One region of the Klebsiella sp. Sb-30 genome, then DNA from elsewhere that is predicted to be linked to it. Evidence: riboswitches for the same ligand, from Rfam matches in the RefSeq annotation. Region 1 holds a riboswitch; each other region holds the start of a gene.
The links. A riboswitch is a leader RNA that binds a small molecule or an ion and turns the genes downstream of it on or off. The one in region 1 is predicted to bind thiamine pyrophosphate.
Positions count from the first base shown of each region.

Region 2: linked by a shared signal. The riboswitch ahead of AC236I_RS12620 (TenA family protein) and the one ahead of thiM (hydroxyethylthiazole kinase) in region 1 are both predicted to bind thiamine pyrophosphate.
Region 3: linked by a shared signal. The riboswitch ahead of thiC (phosphomethylpyrimidine synthase ThiC) and the one ahead of thiM (hydroxyethylthiazole kinase) in region 1 are both predicted to bind thiamine pyrophosphate.

Region 1 covers NZ_CM172749.1:1,672,761-1,679,470, reverse strand. Annotated here, with positions in the region: gene AC236I_RS07950 (ADP-ribosylglycohydrolase family protein) at 1-94, shown strand, start outside; gene AC236I_RS07945 (PfkB family carbohydrate kinase) at 91-1,056, shown strand; gene AC236I_RS07940 (GntR family transcriptional regulator) at 1,030-1,776, opposite strand; gene thiD (bifunctional hydroxymethylpyrimidine kinase/phosphomethylpyrimidine kinase) at 1,818-2,618, opposite strand; gene thiM (hydroxyethylthiazole kinase) at 2,615-3,391, opposite strand; TPP riboswitch at 3,426-3,522, opposite strand; gene AC236I_RS07925 (alkyl/aryl-sulfatase) at 3,754-5,730, shown strand; gene AC236I_RS07920 (helix-turn-helix domain-containing protein) at 5,768-6,403, opposite strand; gene AC236I_RS07915 (alkyl/aryl-sulfatase) at 6,620-6,710, shown strand, end outside.
Region 2 covers NZ_CM172749.1:2,674,652-2,681,361, forward strand. Annotated here, with positions in the region: gene AC236I_RS12605 (DUF4056 domain-containing protein) at 1-854, opposite strand, end outside; gene AC236I_RS12610 (hypothetical protein) at 908-1,858, opposite strand; gene AC236I_RS12615 (BamA/TamA family outer membrane protein) at 1,876-3,003, opposite strand; TPP riboswitch at 3,296-3,397, shown strand; gene AC236I_RS12620 (TenA family protein) at 3,463-4,155, shown strand; gene AC236I_RS12625 (ABC transporter ATP-binding protein) at 4,152-4,880, shown strand; gene AC236I_RS12630 (ABC transporter permease) at 4,877-5,617, shown strand; gene AC236I_RS12635 (ABC transporter substrate-binding protein) at 5,627-6,562, shown strand.
Region 3 covers NZ_CM172749.1:5,100,684-5,107,393, forward strand. Annotated here, with positions in the region: gene hemE (uroporphyrinogen decarboxylase) at 1-1,022, opposite strand, end outside; gene nudC (NAD(+) diphosphatase) at 1,062-1,835, opposite strand; gene AC236I_RS23830 (Rsd/AlgQ family anti-sigma factor) at 1,929-2,426, shown strand; TPP riboswitch at 2,480-2,593, shown strand; gene thiC (phosphomethylpyrimidine synthase ThiC) at 2,679-4,574, shown strand; gene thiE (thiamine phosphate synthase) at 4,574-5,209, shown strand; gene AC236I_RS23845 (HesA/MoeB/ThiF family protein) at 5,202-5,957, shown strand; gene thiS (sulfur carrier protein ThiS) at 5,941-6,141, shown strand; gene thiG (thiazole synthase) at 6,143-6,710, shown strand, end outside.

The DNA of each region.
Region 1 (6,710 bases):
TTTCAAGGCACGCCTGGACGAGGTCAATAAGCTGGACTTCACGCGCTACGCCGATGCCCTGATGCACTATCGTCAGCAGCGGGAGGCCGAATGAATGCCCAACAGTTAACGGATAAACTGGCCACGCTGAAGGCGCAACGTCCGGTCACCGTCCTCGGCGCCGCGGTGATTGACGTGATCGCCGACGCCTATGCTCTGCCCTGGCGCGGATGTGATATCGAACTGCAGCAACAGAGCGTCAATGTCGGCGGCTGCGCGTTAAACATCGCCGTGACCTTAAAAAGGCTGGGGATCGATGCACAAAATGCGCTGCCGATTGGCCAGGGCGTGTGGGCGGAAATTATCCGCCAGCGCCTCGCCAAAGAGGGGTTAACCAGCGTCATCAGCCAGGCAGACGGCGACAATGGCTGGTGCCTGGCGCTGGTAGAGCCGGACGGCGAGCGGACCTTTATATCCTTCAGCGGTGTGGAAAATCAGTGGTGTGATGCGTGGCTCGAACGCGTGCATGCCCCCTCCGGCAGCCTGGTCTATCTTTCCGGCTATCAGCTGGCATCCGCCAGCGGCGAACGACTGGTCTCCTGGCTGGAACGGCAGCCGCAGGTAAGCGCCTTTATCGACTTTGGCCCGCGGATTGCCGATATTCCCGAAACGCTGATGACGCGTCTGATGGCCCTGAAGCCACTGGTTTCCGTCAACCGCCAGGAAGCCGTCATCGCGGCTGAAGCGCACGGATTTTCGCCCGAGGTCAGCGCATTTGGCGCCGCCTGGCTGAAGAAATATGCCGCACCGCTGATTGTGCGTCTGGATAAAGAAGGCGCCTGCTATTTCAGCCCGCAGGAGAGCGGTCTCGCCGCCCCTTTCCCGACCACGGTCGTCGATACGATCGGCGCCGGGGACAGTCACGCCGGCGGTACGCTTGCCGGGTTGGCCGCCGGCTGGAGTCTGGGGGAGGCGGTGACGTTGGGGAATGCCGTTGCGGCCTGGGTCGTGGGCCATCGGGGCGGCGATTGCGCCCCGCACCGCGAAGCGCTACTCCTCGCACACAAAAACGTATAGATCGCTGCGGCAGTAGCTGATGCTGTATTCAATGGGGTGCTGGTACTGATCGAGGGCAACCTGTTTGATCACCAGCACCGGGATGGCGCTGTCCATCTTAATATGCGACTGAAATTCGGCGTCCGGCATCCGGGCGCTGACGCGCGAGCGGGTCCGCTGCGGCAGAATCTGCTGGCTGCGAAAGTAGTCATACAGCGAGACGCTGATCGCATCGACGTCATGGATCAGATGCGCAGGCACCCAGGACTCTTCGAGCGAGACCGCGTCCTCATCAACATACCGAATGCGTTTGAGCATAAACACATCGCTGCCCACCGCGATTGCCAGCTGGCGGGCAACCTCCTCCGGACATTTGACAACGCGTTTATTCACCCACAGCGTATCCGGCTTCTTGCCGCGTAAAACCACCTGCTGAGTAAAGCCGCGCGCTTCTTTCAGCGAATATTCAAAGATATTGTTGATCTGCGTCCCGTAACCCCGCGAGCGGGTCACCACGCCTTCGTCTTCCAGCAGCTGGAGCGCTTTGCGGACGGTGATGCGCGACACGCCGGTCAGCTGGCTGAGATCGCGTTCACCGGGAAGAATATTGCCATTTTCCAGCCAGCCGCTGCGCACGGCATCCTTAATCGTGTCGGCAAACTTCAGATAGAGCGGCGCGTTATCCGACGCCGCAATCCGTTCAACAAGCTGGCTAATTAACCGGGTATGCGCCTGTTCCATTTATCTTTTCCTGGCAGAATTCTCACGCCAGTATATCAGGCTTACCACCACGCGTGGAAATGGTGAACCGGCCCGATACCGTGGCCCACCTCCAGCGAATCCGCCTGCGCCAGCGCCGCAGAGAGCCAGCCTTTCGCCTCGGCAACCGTCTCTCCCCAGTCGCGATAGCGCGGGCGCAGCGCCGCCAGCGCCGCGGAGAGCGTACAGCCAGTTCCGTGCGTATTTTTAGTCTGGACCCGCGGCGCGGTGAAGCGCTGCTCGCCATCGCGGGTAAACAGCCAGTCCGGGCTTTCCGCGTTGTCGAGATGACCGCCTTTCATCAGCACTGCGCCGCAGCCCATCGCCAGCAGCGCCCGCCCCTGCTCCAGCATCTCTTTCTCGCTCTGCGCGTGCGGCGCATCCAGCAGCGCCGCCGCCTCCGGCAGATTCGGCGTGATCAGCGAAACCTGCGGCAGCAGGCGGGTGCGTAGCGTCGCCACCGCCGAAGCCGAGAGCAGCGGATCGCCGCTTTTCGCCAGCATGACCGTATCCAGGACAACGTTGTCAATCTGATAGCGCGCCAGACGCTCCGCCACGGCTTCCACGATATCCGTTTCCGCCAGCATGCCAATTTTCGTGGTATCGATACGGACGTCGCTGAATACCGAATCCAGCTGTGCGGCAACAAAATCCGGGTCGATGCGATAGACCGACTGCACGCCGCGGGTGTTTTGCGCCACCAGCGCGGTGATCACCGAACAACCATAGGCCCCGAGGGCAGAGAAAGTTTTCAGGTCGGCCTGGATCCCCGCGCCGCCGCTGGGATCAGTACCGGCAATAGTCAGCGCATTAATTCGTTTCATCCGTTGTTCTCCCCGTACAGCGCGTCAAGAAATGCCGGGGTAAAACTGCCCGGCCCTCTGCCGCGCGCCGCCGCGCCGCCCGCCTGTTTCATCAGCCCGCAGGCGGCAGCAACGTTTTCGAGGCGATCGCCAGGCATGGCGGTACTGGCCGCCACCACCGCCGAAAGCGCACAGCCGGTCCCCACGACCCGGGTCATCAACCGATCGCCGCCGCTGACCGCACGCGTACGCTGGCCGTCGGTGACGTAATCTACTTCGCCGGTCACCGCGACAATGGTATTGATCTGCCGCGCCAGGGCCTGTGCGGCGGGCAGCGCCGCCGCCGCGGTATCGGTAGTATCGACCCCGCGTCCGCCGGCGCTCATTCCGGCCAGCGCCATAATCTCAGACGCATTGCCGCGAATGGCGGCCGGTTGCAGGCTCAACAATTCATGGCAAAACGCGCTGCGCAGGGTTAACGCCCCGACCGCCACCGGATCCAGCGCCCACGGTTTGCCCGCGTTTTGCGCGCTGAGTGCCGCGGCGCGCATCGCCTGCGCACGGTCGACGGTTAAGGTTCCGACGTTAATCAGCAGCGCATCCGCGAGTGCCGCAAACTGGCTCGCTTCCTGCGGATCGATCACCATCGCGGGCGAGGCGCCGACCGCCAGCAGTACGTTGGCAGTAAAGGTCTGTACCACATCGTTAGTCATGCAGTGAACAAGGGGGGAATGACGGCGAAAAAGATGTTGCAGATGCGCAATATGCGCGGGATTGAGAGGCTCAGCTTGCATCGTTTGCTCCAGCCAGGCGATGAAGAAGCAACGACCCTTTGGTCTCTGACTTCCCTACGCTGGCATTATCCAGATCAGGTGGTACGGGTCTTTCTCAGCCTTCACCAGGAAGGGCACCCCGAGTCATTGAGAAGATATAAACGTTCTCTGCAGGCAGGTTACGGGAAGCCGACGCCTGACGCAAGCGCCCCGCCGCGATCCCCCCAACGCCGCCAATACCATTTATTAACTAAATAAACATTTTTGTAACCATAAACTTAATCAATGGAAACAAGCGGTTATTGTTTAAGTAAGTGTTACAAATCTTAACATGACGTCATATCGAAAATACCGAGTGAATCAGCGAAAACATGAGGATTCCAATGAGCTTAACCCCCATAGTGAAAGGAATGGCATTAGCAGGAATGCTATCGGCCATTACCCTTCCCGCCTGGGCTGAGGTTGCACCGGGAGAGGCAGCAGCAGCAACAAAGCAAGCGAATGACGCACTGTATAATCAGCTCCCTTTCTCCGATAACACCGATTTCACCAACGCCCACAAAGGCTTTATCGCCGCCCTGTCTACCGAGGTCATCAAAGGCGAGCAAGGCAACGTGGTCTGGGATCCGCAGCAGTACGCCTTCATTAAAGAGGGAGAAAAAGCGCCGGATACCGTTAACCCGAGCCTGTGGCGCCAGTCTCAGCTGATCAACATCAGCGGTCTGTTTGAAGTCACCGACGGCGTGTACCAGATTCGTAACCTCGACCTGTCCAACATGACCATCATCGAAGGGAAAGAAGGGATTACCGTGGTTGACCCGCTGGTTTCCGCCGAAACGGCGAAAGTGGGGATGGATCTGTACTATAAAAACCGCGGTAAAAAACCGGTCGTGGCGGTTATCTACACCCACAGCCACGTTGACCACTACGGCGGCGTGCGCGGCGTGATCGATGAAGCCGACGTGAAAGCGGGCAAAGTCAAAATCTATGCGCCGTCCGGCTTTATGGAAGCCGCGGTGGCGGAAAATATCATGGCCGGTAACGTCATGAGCCGTCGCGCCAGCTACATGTACGGCAACCTGCTCAAGCCTGATGCCAAAGGCCAGGTGGGCGCCGGGCTGGGGACCACCACCTCCGCCGGTACCGTGACCCTGATTGCCCCGACCAATATCATCGAGAAGGACGGGCAGAAAGAAGTTATCGACGGCCTGACCTACGACTTTATGCTGGCGCCGGGCTCCGAAGCGCCGTCCGAAATGCTGTGGTATATCGAAGAGAAGAAACTCATCGAATCGGCGGAAGATGTCACCCATACCCTGCACAACACCTACTCCCTGCGCGGCGCGAAAATTCGTGAACCGCTGCCATGGTCGAAATATATCAACGAAGCGATTGTACGCTGGGGTGATAAAGCTGAGATCATCATGGCTCAGCACCACTGGCCGACCTGGGGCAACGAAAACGTCGTTAACCTGCTGAAAAGCCAGCGTGACCTGTATCGTTATATCAACGACCAGACCCTGCGCATGGCCAACGAAGGGCTGACCCGTGACGAAATCGCAGCCAAATTCAAGCTGCCGGACAGCCTGGCACATACCTGGGCGAACCGCGGTTACTACGGCTCCGTCAGCCATGACGTGAAGGCCACCTACGTGCTGTATCTCGGCTGGTTTGACGGCAACCCGGCGACCCTCGACGAACTGCCGCCGGAAGAAGCGGCGAAGAAATTCGTGGAATACATGGGCGGCGCCGATGCCATCATGAAGAAAGCGAAAGAAGACTACTCGCAGGGTAACTACCGCTGGGTCGCCCAGGTGGTCAGCAAGATTGTCTTCGCCGATCCGCAAAACCAGGATGCGCGTAACCTCGAAGCGGATGCCCTGGAGCAGCTGGGCTATCAGGCCGAATCCGGTCCGTGGCGTAACTTCTACCTCACCGGTGCGCAGGAATTGCGTAACGGCGTGCAGAAACTGCCGACGCCGAACACCGCCAGCCCGGACACCGTGCGCGCCATGACGCCAGAAATGTTCTTCGACTACCTGGCCGTGCATATCAACGGTGAAAAAGCCGGTAAGGCCAAAGCGGTATTTAACATCGACCTCGGCAATGACGGCGGCAAATACAAGCTGGAGCTGGAAAACGGCGTGTTGAACCACACCGCCAATGCCGAAGCGAAAGATGCCGATGCAACCATCGTGCTTGACCGCGCGACGCTCAACAAAATCATCCTGAAAGAAGAGACCCTGAAACAGGCTGAAGATAAGGGCGAAGTGAAGGTCACCGGTAACGGTGAGAAGCTGAACGAGATGCTGGGCTATATGGACAAGTTTGAATTCTGGTTCAATATCGTCACGCCGTAACGCCTCGCTCCCGCAGCCCCGGCTGCGGGAGTATCCCCTAGTACTCCTCCGGCAGCGGCCGATCGATGGAGATCAGCTTGCCCCTCACCATCGTGATGTAGCCCCCGGCTTTCAGGTCAGCCAGCACCCGGAAAACGTGAGTCCGCGACAGGTTCGTTCGCTTAATGATAAACAGCGCCAGCCCTTCATTTTCGCCTTTATGGGTTTGCTGGCGGTAAAGATACCGAAAAAGCATCGGCCGAATCGTCTGATAGCTGGTCAGCTGCCGACGTTCGTTGTGCAGATCGAGCGTGAAGATAGTCATGTACGCCATGATCGTCACCAGCTCCTGAACGCGCTGCGGGTTATTGTGGATAAAAATACGGTCGAATGCGGCATAGGGTATTTTGATCAGTTCTACCGGCGTCACCGCACTATATTCAAACTTCGCCAGCGGACAATACCTTTCCAGCAGGCCAACCGGCATATGTTCAATGGTATTACCGACAATTAATCCATTCCCGGGCATGAACATCGCGATCGATCCAGCCATGCAAAAATAAATATAGCCGGGGTTTAATTCTATTTTGTTATTTATTCCTACGGATAACGCTTCGCCTTCCTCGATTATTTCTGCGAGATAGGTATCTATTTTCAGCGTTTGATAATAGCTGTGTACTTCCTGAAAATTCACGCGTTTCTCCTTCCAGCACCGGCGGCTGTCGGCTTTAGTATAGCAGCGAATATCACGCTTATTCACTACGGTATTACTCCGCTTGCTGACCAGTCCCATATGGGACTATCGCCCGCATGCATTTTCCTTACAATGGTCAACAATGAATCCAGATTTGCTTTCGTCGTTTCATCATTATTCTTTACCGCCGAAGATAATTATCCAAGAGGCCCTTCAATGAAATTAAATAAAATCGCAAAACATCTGGCGCTGGCCGGTGTTTTAACAACGCTGTCGGTTTCTGCTTTCGCTCAGATTATGCCGAAAG
Region 2 (6,710 bases), 1.0 Mb from region 1:
CGTTTGAGCACCAGAAATTTATCCGGAACCCGACGCTGGCTGTTCCACCAGTCGCCATCCAGCTTGCGAAACATACTTTCCGTTTCACTGCGCGGAGCCACCATCAGCTTCACCAACACCTTTTTCAGCGCGACGTCCATCGCCCGGTTATAGTCGTCAACCGAACCGGCATGGCCGTGCAAAATGACGCTGATGGCCAGCCGTGCCCCCAGCAGATTCGAATAGAGATCTTCCGGGGAAAAGGCGGAGATTTCCTCCGAAAAACCGGGAACTGACTGGAAACCATTCCACTGCGCAATTTCATGCCATTGCGCAAGTTCATAGGCCAGACGGCCTGCGAGCCAGGCGGCAATCTCATAGCGTCGGGACAGGGAAGCCGGCGGCATAAAAGCATTGAGCTGGATCCGTCTGACGCCCAGCTCCTCGCTGTAGAAAATGCGCCCCGCCTGTCCAAGATTCGGGTAAATGCGGGAGAAGAGATAAAAAGTGTTATCCGCCGTATCGCGCACGTGGGCGATATCGATAAACCCGCCGCGACGGGTATAGATCAGCCCGTTTTCCTCTTCACTCAGCCCGACAAGATTTTTTACCGCCCCCAGCGCGCTGTCGTTGTAACGATGCTTACCCAACGTATCGAGCGTCAGGACATTACCAATTTGATAGACCGGGATCGGCACCCCAATCGCTCTGACATGCAGATCATAGCCAAAAGCACAGCACGGACGCAGCGATTCCGGCGGCGCCAGCTGGCTGACCACCGGTTTGACCCGGGGAGTGGGAACGACCGGTAATACCGGATCCTTCGCGCACACCGAGAACGCGGCCGCCAGCAAAAATAACAAGCCATTACGCATTAACATCGTCTCCAGGACATAAAACGGACGCTCGCAGGCGGCATTTTGCGAGGTTAAAAACGGTATTCTCCGGCAACAAAGAAGCTATTACGTTCGTTAAAACCAAACTCGGTTAAGACGTTAAAGTTCTGCGTAATTTCATATTGCGCGCCCACCAGCATGTTCCACGGAGAAGAGAGTCGCTGCTTCACGTCAAACTTGCCCTGATCGTCTTTATTAACCGCAGCAATAAGCGGCTGGAGTTCCGGCGGCATATGCAGATCGGAGAGATTGCCTTTGAACTCCTGCTGTACGTTCTGGTACATACTGCCCACCCAGATACTTAAGTTTGACGGGCCGGCGATACCTTGCAAATTAAAGCGATAGCCAATGCGCGGCGACACGGTGGTGGCCGAGATTTTACCGTCAAGAATATCGAAGTCGGTACGGGTATAGTTGGTATCGATCAGGCCGAACCAGTTGCCATAGCCGCCGGCGAGGGTAAACCCGGTTCCCCAGGTGGTGCCTTTAAAATCGAGCGCAAAATCAATATCCTGCAGCTGTCCGTTTTCATGGAGCCGATGCACGGATCCGGCAATAATCCGGTCGATCCCGGTATATTTTGAGGGATCGGCGTCAACGGAGACTTTTGATAACGACGATCCGCTGGTATGCCCGGCGATGCCGTAGATATTTAAGAAAGGAAACACCCACATATCCAGACGCAGGTTCTCGGTCTTGCTCTTTTGTCGCGTGTGTCCGGCATCGATAGCGAACATATCGCTCGGTATCGGGTGGTTCCCGAGCTTCAGTCCGGAAAAAGAGATACTGTCGACCAGGATATCCTGGCGAATGTTCATATAGCTTAAATTGACCCCGAAAGGCAGCGGAATGGAGTATCCACGCGCCCTTGCCTCATCACCCCAAATCGGAAAATAGCTGCTGCCGGAACTGTCGGTCGTGCTGGCCCCCCAGGCGGTGCCCGACGTTAACAACAACGTAAGTACGGTTTTAGTCCATCTCATTTTTTTCTCATCTGACCTTAAAGTCCGGAACCTACATTAAAATAAAGCGCCTGTTCATGTTCGCTGAAGGCAATATCAATCCCCGTATGTAATCCATACTGGCGCGCTATCAGGTAGCGAAACCCTGTCCCCCACGCCACTTCGGTTTGCTCCCACAGTGAATGGGCCTCGTCAGCGGCGCTGCCGATACCGACGAACCCTTGCAGGATCCAGCGCGGCTGAAATTCCCAGGCAAGCTGGGTCTGCGCCGTACTGACATAATCCCCCTGATAGCGGTAACGAGAAATCCCGCGTAATTCGATATAAGGGCGAGCCATTGGCGTCAGGCGCTTATCATGGTGGGTCAACGACTGATAGTTGCCAGCCACGGCGAGCGTCAGCGTGCGACTGAGCGGGATATAGTATTTCCCATCGACAGAGAACTGATCGTAATGATAGTCGCCACCTAACAATGAACGGAAAAATCGATATTCGCTTTGTACCGATAACCCCTTCTCAGGATAGAAAAAATTATCCGTAGTGTCATATTCCGCCACCACGCCCAGCGCCGATGATGCACTCTCCTGACCCAGCACCTGCTGCCATACCCGATTAACGACCGGGTTATCGGCGGAAACGTCGGTTTTCGCATACACCTGAGAGGCCCCGACAAATACCGGCGTGTCGCCTACGCGAAACAGCAGTTTTTGCAGACCGCCATAGCCGCGGGTCTGCGAATGAATAGCGGTATTTTTGTTAAAACTGGTCAATCCGTCGGAATAGATATCCAGTTTAATATTGGCGTAGCCCAGCAGCAGCAGATAGCGGATACGGTCATTATTCCAGGTATGCCGGTGGCCGCCGCCGATAAACCAGGTCCCGTTCTGCGTTCCACCGCCGCCAAAAGCGGTGATCGGCGGCGGAATAAAATGATCGCCATCCCGCGTCCCTTTACCGTGCAAAAAGAGACCAAACAGCCCCCCGCCGTAGCCCACCGCCGGCTCGGTTATCACCACAGGCACCGGAAGAAACCCGTACTGGTTATCCTGGAGATAGCGGCTCATATCCAGCATGCCATCTTCGGGATCGAACAGATCGGCGCCAACGGCGGGAAGGGAAAGTGGCACGATGAGCGCCAGCAATAAGGTCGGTAGCGAAAACTTCATGCACTCTCCGGCGCCGTGATGGGTTCTGAATGCCCATGTGGCTGAAGAATAATGGGTTTCATGGTAATGAAAATATATCCTATGGTGCCATGAACTACCAATTTTCGGCCGGCGGTTTTTTTTAATTCTGGACAAATTAGCCAGTTAAAAACGCATAGAAAGCCAATGGTCTACGGCGAAAATATGCCGGCGCTGAGTTTTTAGCCATCATGGTAAGTGACGGTGTCACATATTCAGATGGCAATTCGCCCGCGGCCGGGATTGTAATCAAAAAGTGAATGCCGTATAACATGGCGCAACCGAGGGGTGTCCCGTGAGGGCTGAGATGGCGTAAGCCGAACCCTTTGAACCTGATCTGGGTCATGCCAGCGAAGGGACGGGTCGGCAATTTTGCCAGTTTACCGCCATTGCCTGTTCATACTTCCGCACACCCGGATCTCCCCGTAATCAGGAGGTCCTGTGATTCTGCCGATCTTTACCCAGGGTATTTATGGTCGTCTGCGCCAGCAGGCGGGAGGCGACTGGGAACAGTACGTTGCCCATCCTTTTCTCCGCCAGCTTGCCGACGGTACCTTGCCCGAACGCGCCTTCCGACGCTATCTGACTCAGGACTACCTGTTCCTGATCCACTTTGCCCGTAGCTATGCCCTGCTGGTCAGCAAACTGCGCACGCTCCCGGAGATGCGCGCCGCGGCCGCCTCAATGAACGCGATTCTTGGCGAACTGCCGCTGCACGTCGGCTATTGCGCGGGCTGGGGGCTGGACGAAGCGACAATGGCCGCCGAAAGCGAAGCGCCGGAGACGGTAAACTACACCCGCTACGTGCTGGATATCGGTCATTCCGGCGATGCGCTCGATCTGCTGGTGGCGCTGATGCCCTGCGTGGCTGGCTATGCGGAAATCGGCCTCGGACTGCTCCACAATCCGGCCACCCGGCTCACCGACAACCCCTATGCCTCCTGGATCCGTAACTACGGCGATGCGGGCTATCTCGACGGTGTCACGGCGGCTATCGGCCTGCTGGAGCGTGTCTGGCAGCAGCGCGGCGCCGAATCGCGCATCGCAGAGCTGGGTGCCATCTTCACCACCGCCACCCGTCTGGAAGCCAACTTCTGGCAGATGGGACTGAATGCCGCGGCGGTCGCTCAGTGACGGCTCCGACTATCGCGGTGCGGGAATTAAGTCTGCGCTTCGGCTCACGGGTCATTTTTGACAAGTTGTCGTTTGATATTCCCGCTGGACAGTGGATTTCGCTGCTGGGCGCCAGCGGTGCCGGCAAAACCAGCCTGCTGCGAATTATCGCCGGACTGGCTGCCCCCACTCACGGTCAGGTTCAGGCCAGCGACGGTCGCCCGCTGGCCCCTCGTCTGGCCTGGATGGGGCAAAAGGACCTGCTCTATCCGTGGCTAAGCGTGCGCGACAATGTAGCGCTTGGCGCCCGCCTGCGCGGAGAGCGCGTCGATCGGCAGCGGGTTGCGAGGTTATTAGAGCAGGTGGGACTCAGCCACTGCGCCGACGATCGTCCGGCGTCGCTCTCCGGCGGCATGCGTCAGCGGGCGGCGCTGGCGCGCACGCTGTATGAAGATCGGCCGATCGTGTTAATGGATGAGCCTTTTTCGGCGCTGGACACCCTTACCCGCACGCGTATCCAGACGCTGGCAGCGGAACTGCTGACTCAGCGTACGGTGGTGTTGATTACCCACGATCCGATGGAAGCCTGCCGGCTCAGCCATCGCCTGCTGGTGCTCTCGCCGCCGCCCGGCGGCATTGATGACTCCCATCATCTGACGGGGAAACCGCCGCGGGCGCCGGACGATCCGGCGCTGCTGAGGGGACAAGCCGCGCTACTGCAACAGTTGATGAGGGCCAACGGATGAGAGGGAAACTTTTCCGCGGCGGCGTGGTGTTCTGCGGCCTGCTGGTGTTTTGGTGGCTGCTCAGTAACAGCGGCATTCCGGCGTTCCTGCTGCCGTCGCCATCGGCGGTGGCCGCCGCCCTGTGGAACAACCGCAGCTGGCTGAGCTGGCACACGCTGGTTACTTTGAGCGAGATCCTCAGCGGCCTGACTCTCGGGGTACTGCTCGGCGTGGTGTTGGCCCTGTGTATGATGATCTCGCCGCGCCTACAGCGCTGGCTGATGCCGCTGGTGCTGACCAGTCAGGCGATTCCGGTTTTCGCCCTCGCCCCGCTGCTGGTGCTGTGGTTTGGCTTCGGGATGAGCGCCAAAGTGATGATGGCGGTTCTGGTGATTTTCTTCCCCGTGACGTCGGCATTTTTTGACGGCCTGCGGCGGGTCAATCACGACTACCTCGATCTGGCGCGTACGATGGGCGCCTCGTCAGGGGCGCAGCTGCGACATGTTCGCCTGATGGCCGCCCTGCCAGCGCTGGGTTCCGGCCTGCGCATGGCCGCGGCCGTAGCGCCAATCGGCGCGATCATCGGCGAATGGGTCGGTTCTGCCGAAGGACTGGGCTATGTGATGCTCAATGCTAATGCGCGCATGCAAACCGATGTCTGCTTTGCGGCGCTGTTTATTTTAGTGCTGCTGACCATTCTGCTATGGCTGGCAGTGGATGCTCTATTACACCGGCTGATCAACTGGACACCGGAATAAGGAATAATCATGCATAAACCCGTTTTCACCGCCATCACATTAACCGCGCTTATCAGCGGACAGGCGATGGCCAACGAGAAGCTGACCCTGGTGCTGGACTGGTATATTAACCCGGACCATGCGCCGATTATGGTGGCGGAACAGATTGGCGCCTTTAAAGCGCAGGGCCTGGACGTGAAGATTGTCCCGCCGTCTGACCCGGCCCTGCCGCCGCGTCTGGTGGCCGCCGGCCAGGCGGATCTGGCTATCACCTATCAGCCGCAGGTGCACTTTTTCGCCGATGAGGGGCTGCCGCTGGTGCGGGTCGGGACGTTGATTAACTCGCCGTTGAACACGATCATCGCTCTGGATAAGCGCATCAAAACCCCCGCGGATCTGAAAGGGAAAAAAGTCGGCTATTCGGTTAGCGGTATCGAGCAGGCTACGCTGGCGACTATGGCGCAACATGACCATATCGATCCGCAAAGCATCAAGCTGATTAACGTCAATTTCCAGTTGACCAGCGCCCTGCTGGCCGGCCAGGTTGATGCGGTGATTGGCGGCTATCGTAATATTGAAGCGCTGGAGCTCAAGCTGCAGGGTAAAGATCCGCAGGTGATGAATGTCGAAGATTTCGGCGTTCCGGCCTACGACGAGCTGGTGATTGTCGCCAACCGCGATGAAATTCATGCGGCCAAAATCAAAAAGTTCCTCGTCGCGCTGCAGGAGGGAGTGGCCTATCTGCGCGCGCATCCGCAGGAAACCTGGCAGGCTTTTGCCGCCGCTCATCCGGAGCTAAATACCGAGCTGAACCAGCAGGCCTGGCAGCAGACGGCCCCCCTGTTTGCCGACCATCCCGCGGCGCTGGATAAGGCCCGCTACGAAGCTTATGAACAGTTTTTATATAACAACAAGTTGGTTAAAAAAATCACACCTTTAACTCATTATGCGGTCGAACTGGATTGAGTAACCATACGGCTGACGGAAGAATTTCCGTCAGCTACTTTAGCGAAGCGGTAATAAAACCCGGCGCTTTCCCTCACTAAGAATTACACTTTTAATGGTTTTATAACACTTTAAATAAATCATATAAATCAAAGCATTACCATTGGTT
Region 3 (6,710 bases), 2.0 Mb from region 1:
AATACGCCGGCGTGTTCAGGATTCACATCCTGATGGATGCCATGACCGAGGTTGAAGACATGGCCCTCTCCCTGACCAAAGCCGGCCAGTATGGTCGCGACTTCTTCTTCAATACGGCCCGCAGGCGCATAGAGCATGGAAGGGTCCATATTGCCCTGCAGCGCCACTTTGTGACCGACGCGGCGGCGCGCATCGGCGATATCGGTGGTCCAGTCGAGGCCCAGCGCATCACAGCCGGTTTCGGCCATCGCTTCCAGCCACTGTCCGCCGCCTTTGGTGAATAAGGTCACCGGTACGCGGCGGCCTTCGTTTTCACGCAGCAGGCCATCAACGATTTTGTGCATGTAATAGAGCGAGAACTGCTGATAATCGCGGCCGGTCAGCACGCCACCCCAGGTATCAAAAATCATCACCGACTGGGCGCCCGCTTTGATTTGCGCGTTCAGGTACAGCGTGACGCTTTTGGCCAGCTTTTCGAGCAGCGCATGCAGCGCCTGCGGGTCGGCATACATCATTTTCTTGATCACAGTGAAGGCCTTGCTACTGCCCCCTTCAACCATATAGGTCGCCAGCGTCCACGGGCTACCGGAGAAACCAATCAGCGGAACCTCGCCTTTTAGTTCGCGGCGAATCGTCCGCACGGCGTTCATCACGTAACCGAGCTCATCTTCCGGATCGGGCACCGGCAGTTTGTCGACATCGGCTTTGCAGGTAATCGTCGAGGTGAAACGTGGGCCTTCGCCGGTTTCGAAATAGAGCCCCAGCCCCATTGCGTCAGGGATGGTCAAAATGTCCGAGAAGAGGATCGCCGCATCCAGCGCATAGCGGCGCAGCGGCTGCAATGTGACTTCGCAGGCCAGCTCGGCGTTTTTACACAGCGACATAAAGTCGCCCGCCTGGGCACGAGTGGCTTTGTACTCCGGTAAATAGCGGCCCGCCTGGCGCATCATCCACACCGGGGTCACATCAACGGGTTGGCGCAGCAGCGCACGCAGATAACGATCGTTCTTCAGTTCGGTCATTTTGCAGTTCCTTAAGCGTCAGGCCGTTATTGTATCACGTCATTCCTCGTCGGCCCGACACATTGCCACGGTGTCTTCTATCAGGCGGCGCGCTACGGTACCCGGCGGCGGCAGCAGCGGTAAATCGTCATAGCGATACCAGCCAGCCTGCAGCAGCTCTTTCTTGTCGATCACAATCTCGCCGCTGTCATATTCCGCCATAAATGCGGTCATCAGCGACTGCGGGAACGGCCACGGCTGGGAGGTCACGTAGCGCAGATTTTTCACCTTCAGACCGCACTCTTCCATCACCTCGCGGGCAACCGCCTGCTCCAGCGTCTCTCCCACTTCGACAAACCCGGCCAGCACCGTATGTACGCCATTGCGATGGCGGGTATGCTGTGCCAGCAAGATAGAATCGTCCCGGCGAATCGCCACGATCATGCAGGGCGCAATTTGCGGGTAATAACGTTCGCGGCAGTGGCTGCATAGCATCGCCCATTCGGTTTTGCTGGGATGCATAGGATGCCCGCAGTAGCCGCAGAATTTATGCGAGCGGTAAAATTCGGCCAGCTGGATCCCGCGTCCCGCCAGTTGAAACAGCCCCGGATCCTGATCCAATAACTGACGCAACGATCCCATATCATGCCGACGATCCTGGCGCACCATCCACACCGCGTCGCCTTGCCATTCGCCAATATGCAGTGCGTGCTGGCCGACAAGATTGAAATTTACCGCTTCGCCATGTGGTAATTCCCCGTCGGGTAACCATAATTTTTGTTCGTGACTGACGATCCACCAGCCGCGATCTAATTTTTCAATAATACGATCCATATCTATTGCACTACCTTCGTTTTACTGGCACTTTTAACATTATATTTACATTTTGGTGAGCAACGTTATTTTCTTAATCTTGCGGAGTCAACCATGTTAAACCAGCTGGAAAACCTAACGGAACGTGTTGGAGGCAGTAATGAACTGGTCGATCGCTGGCTGCATGTACGTAAGCATTTGCTCGTCGCTTACTACAAGCTGGTTGGCCTGAAACCAGGAAAAGAATCCTTTATGCGGCTTAACGAAAAGGCGCTGGATAGCTTTTGCCAAAGCCTGGTGGATTACCTCTCCTCCGGCCATTTTAGTATTTATGAACGTATTCTTGGCGAAATGGAAGGTGATACGCCACTTTTGGCGGCCACCAGACTCTATCCGCAGCTGGAAGCCAATACCCAGCAAATTATGGATTACTACGACTCCTGCCTCGAAAATGCTATCGATCATGATAATTATCTTGAGTTCCAGCAGGCGTTGTCCGATATCGGCGAAGCGCTGGAAGCCCGCTTTGCGCTGGAAGATAAGCTGATCGCCCTCGCCATTTCGTACAACCTGCGGGACAACGTCAGCGACAATATCGCGCCGACTGCTTGAGTTGTGAACCGTTAACGAGTAATTTACAGACATTCTCCCTCTGCGGAGGGAGCGTTATCTTGTCGGAGTGCCTATTTTCCACACTGGAAAAGGCTGAGACCGTTAATTCGGGATCCGCGGAACCTGATCAGGCTAATACCTGCGAAGGGAACAAGAGTAAACTGCAAAGAGCGGCCGTCCCTCAGGGACTAAACGCATCTGTTACTCCATCCGTCGTCTGACAAGCCATCTCCTTTTCATCTGGAATGAGCTATGTCTACAGAAAAACTGACCCGCCGACAGCAGCGCGAACGCGCTCAGCGTTTTATCGACACGCTTGAAGGCTCGGCCTTCCCCAACTCGCAGCGTATCTACATTCAGGGTTCGCAGGATGATATTCGCGTCCCGATGCGTGAAATCCAGCTTAGCCCCACGCTTATCGGCGGCGGCAAAGAAAATCCGCGCTATGAAGATAACGAAGCGATCCCGGTGTACGATACCTCCGGTCCCTACGGCGACCCCAATATCCCGATCGATGTCCACCAGGGTCTGGCAAAGCTGCGCCAGCCGTGGATTGACGCGCGTAACGATAGCGAACCGCTGAGCCATCGCAGCTCCGCTTACTCCCAGCAACGCCTGGCTGATGACGGCCTTGACGGGCTGCGCTTCAGCCGCCTGCTGACGCCAAAGCGGGCCAGAGCCGGCCGCCGCGTGACTCAGCTCCACTACGCCCGCCGGGGCCTCGTCACGCCGGAGATGGAGTTTATCGCCCTCCGCGAAAATATGGGCCGCGAGCGCATTCGTAGCGAAGTGCTGCGCCACCAGCACCCGGGAGAAGGGTTCGGCGCCCATCTGCCGGACAACATCACGCCGGAGTTTGTCCGCGACGAAGTGGCTGCCGGGCGCGCCATTATTCCCGCCAATATTAACCATCCCGAGTCGGAGCCGATGATCATCGGCCGTAACTTTCTGGTCAAAGTTAACGCCAATATCGGCAACTCCGCCGTCACCTCGTCCATTGAGGAGGAGGTCGAAAAGCTGGTGTGGTCAACCCGCTGGGGAGCGGATACGGTGATGGATCTCTCCACCGGCCGCTATATCCACGAAACCCGCGAGTGGATCCTGCGCAACAGTCCGGTGCCTATCGGTACGGTGCCGATCTATCAGGCGCTGGAAAAGGTCAACGGCATTGCCGAAGACCTGAGCTGGGAAGCCTTTCGCGACACCCTGCTGGAGCAGGCGGAGCAAGGCGTTGACTACTTCACCATCCACGCCGGCGTCCTGCTGCGCTACGTGCCGCTGACCGCCAGACGCCTCACCGGTATTGTCTCCCGCGGCGGTTCGATCATGGCGAAATGGTGCCTGTCGCACCATCAGGAAAACTTCCTCTATCAGCACTTCCGCGAAATTTGTGAAATCTGCGCCGCCTATGACGTTTCGCTTTCGCTCGGCGACGGTCTGCGCCCGGGTTCGATCCAGGACGCCAACGATGAAGCGCAGTTTGCCGAGCTGCGAACCTTAGGCGAGCTGACGAAAATCGCCTGGGAGTACGACGTGCAGGTGATGATTGAAGGCCCGGGTCACGTGCCGATGCAGATGATCCGCCGCAACATGACCGAAGAGCTGGAGCACTGTCACGAAGCGCCGTTCTATACCCTCGGGCCGTTAACCACCGATATCGCTCCCGGCTACGATCACTTCACCTCCGGTATCGGCGCCGCGATGATCGGCTGGTTTGGCTGCGCGATGCTCTGCTACGTCACGCCGAAAGAGCACCTCGGGCTGCCGAATAAAGAGGACGTGAAGCAGGGGCTGATTACCTACAAAATCGCCGCCCACGCCGCCGACCTCGCCAAAGGCCATCCCGGGGCGCAGATCCGCGATAACGCCATGTCCAAAGCGCGTTTTGAGTTCCGCTGGGAGGATCAGTTCAACCTCGCCCTCGACCCGTTCACCGCCCGCGCCTGGCACGATGAAACCCTGCCGCAGGAGTCGGGAAAAGTCGCCCACTTCTGCTCCATGTGCGGACCCAAATTCTGTTCAATGAAAATCAGCCAGGAAGTGCGCGACTACGCCGCCCGCCAGGATATCGAAAGCGGAATGGCCGATATGTCGCAGAACTTCCGCGCTCGCGGCGGCGAAATCTATTTACGTAAGGAGCAAGCCTGATGTATCAACCCGATTTTCCGTCCGTCCCGTTCCGTTTAGGCCTCTATCCGGTTGTTGATAGCGTGGTATGGATTGAGCGCCTGCTGAAAGCCGGCGTGCGTACCCTTCAGCTGCGCATCAAAGATAAGCGCGACAGCGACGTTGAGGACGATGTGATCGCCGCTATCGCGCTCGGTCGTCAATATCATGCCCGGCTGTTTATCAACGACTACTGGCAGCTGGCCATTAAGCATCAGGCCTACGGCGTGCATCTGGGCCAGGAGGACCTGGAAACGACGGACCTGAGCGCGATCCGCAACGCCGGCCTGCGTCTTGGGGTCTCGACCCATGACGATATGGAGATCGACGTTGCGCTGGCGGCACGCCCCTCCTATATCGCCCTGGGCCACGTTTTTCCTACGCAAACCAAACAGATGCCTTCCGCCCCTCAGGGGCTGGAACAGCTTGCCCGCCATATCCAGCGTCTGGAAGATTATCCGGCGGTGGCGATTGGCGGCATCAGCCTCGAACGCGCGCCGGCGGTACTGGGTACCGGCGTTGGCAGCATTGCCGTGGTCAGCGCAATCACCCAGGCGGCGGACTGGCAGCAGGCTACCGCGCAACTGCTGACGATCGCGGGAGCCGGTGATGAATGACAATGATTTTATGCGCTATAGCCGCCAGCTGCTGCTGGAGGATATCGCCATCGAAGGGCAGCAAAAGCTGCTGGCCAGCCGGGTATTGATCGTCGGTCTCGGCGGGCTGGGCTCGCCTGCTGCGCTGTACCTGGCCGGGGCCGGTGTCGGCACGCTGGTGCTGGCCGATGACGACGACGTGCACGTCAGCAACCTACAGCGGCAAATTCTGTTCACCAGCGATGATATCGCGCAACCCAAAACCACGGCCGCCAGAGCAAGGCTCGCTCGTCTCAACCCGCAAATTGGACTGATTGCGCTGAAGCAGCGGTTAGGCGGAAAGGCCCTGCTGGATGAAGTGGCGAAGGCCGATGTGGTACTGGATTGCACCGATAATATGGTGACCCGCCAGGCGATCAATGCCGCCTGCGTCGCCCTTGCAACACCGTTGATTACCGCCAGCGCCGTCGGGCTGGGAGGCCAGCTGATGGTACTGACGCCGCCGTGGGAACAGGGCTGCTATCGCTGCCTGTGGCCGGATGCTAACGAACCCGAACGCAACTGTCGTACGGCGGGCATTATCGGCCCGGTAGTCGGCATGATGGGTACCCTGCAGGCGCTGGAGGCTATCAAGCTGCTCAGCGGCATGGCAACGCCGCGTAATACTTTGCGGTTGTTCGATGCCCGCACCAGCAGCTGGCGCGCACTTGCATTACAGCGGGCTCAGGGTTGTCCAGTATGTGGAGGGCAGCATGCAGGTGTGGTTTAACGATGAACCGTTGCAGTGCGCCGAAGCGACATCCGTCGCCGCCCTGCTCACTCAGCTGGAACAGCATCAGCCGGGCGTCGCGCTGGCGCTCAATCAACACATCCTGCCGCGCGAGCGGTGGGAACACCATCTTCTGCAGGAAGGCGACCAAATCCTGCTTTTTCAGGTTATCGCCGGAGGCTGACATGTTACGTATTGCGGATAAAACATTTGAATCACATCTTTTCACCGGTACCGGTAAATTCGCCGCTCCCGACGTGATGGTGGAGGCCATTCGCGCCTCCGGCAGTCAGCTGGTGACGCTGGCAATGAAGCGCGTCGATTTACGTCAGCATAATGACGCTATCCTCGCACCGCTACTGGCGGCTGGCGTGAGCCTGCTGCCCAATACCTCCGGGGCCAAAACGGCAGAAGAAGCCGTATTTGCCGCCCGTCTGGCGCGGGAAGCGTTGGGTACCCACTGGCTGAAGCTGGAAATCCATCCGGATGCGCGCTGGCTGCTCCCCGATCCGATTGAAACGCTGAAAGCGGCAGAAATTCTGGTACGGGAAGGCTTTGTGGTGCTGCCCTACTGCGGCGCCGATCCGGTACTGTGCAAGCGTCTGGAAGAGGCGGGCTGCGCGGCGGTGATGCCACTCGGCGCGCCGATCGGTTCCAACCAGGGGCTGGAAACCAGAGCGATGCTGGAAATTATTATCGAGCAGGCCACGGTACCTGTGGTGGTTGATGCCGGTATTGGCGTGCCGAGCCATG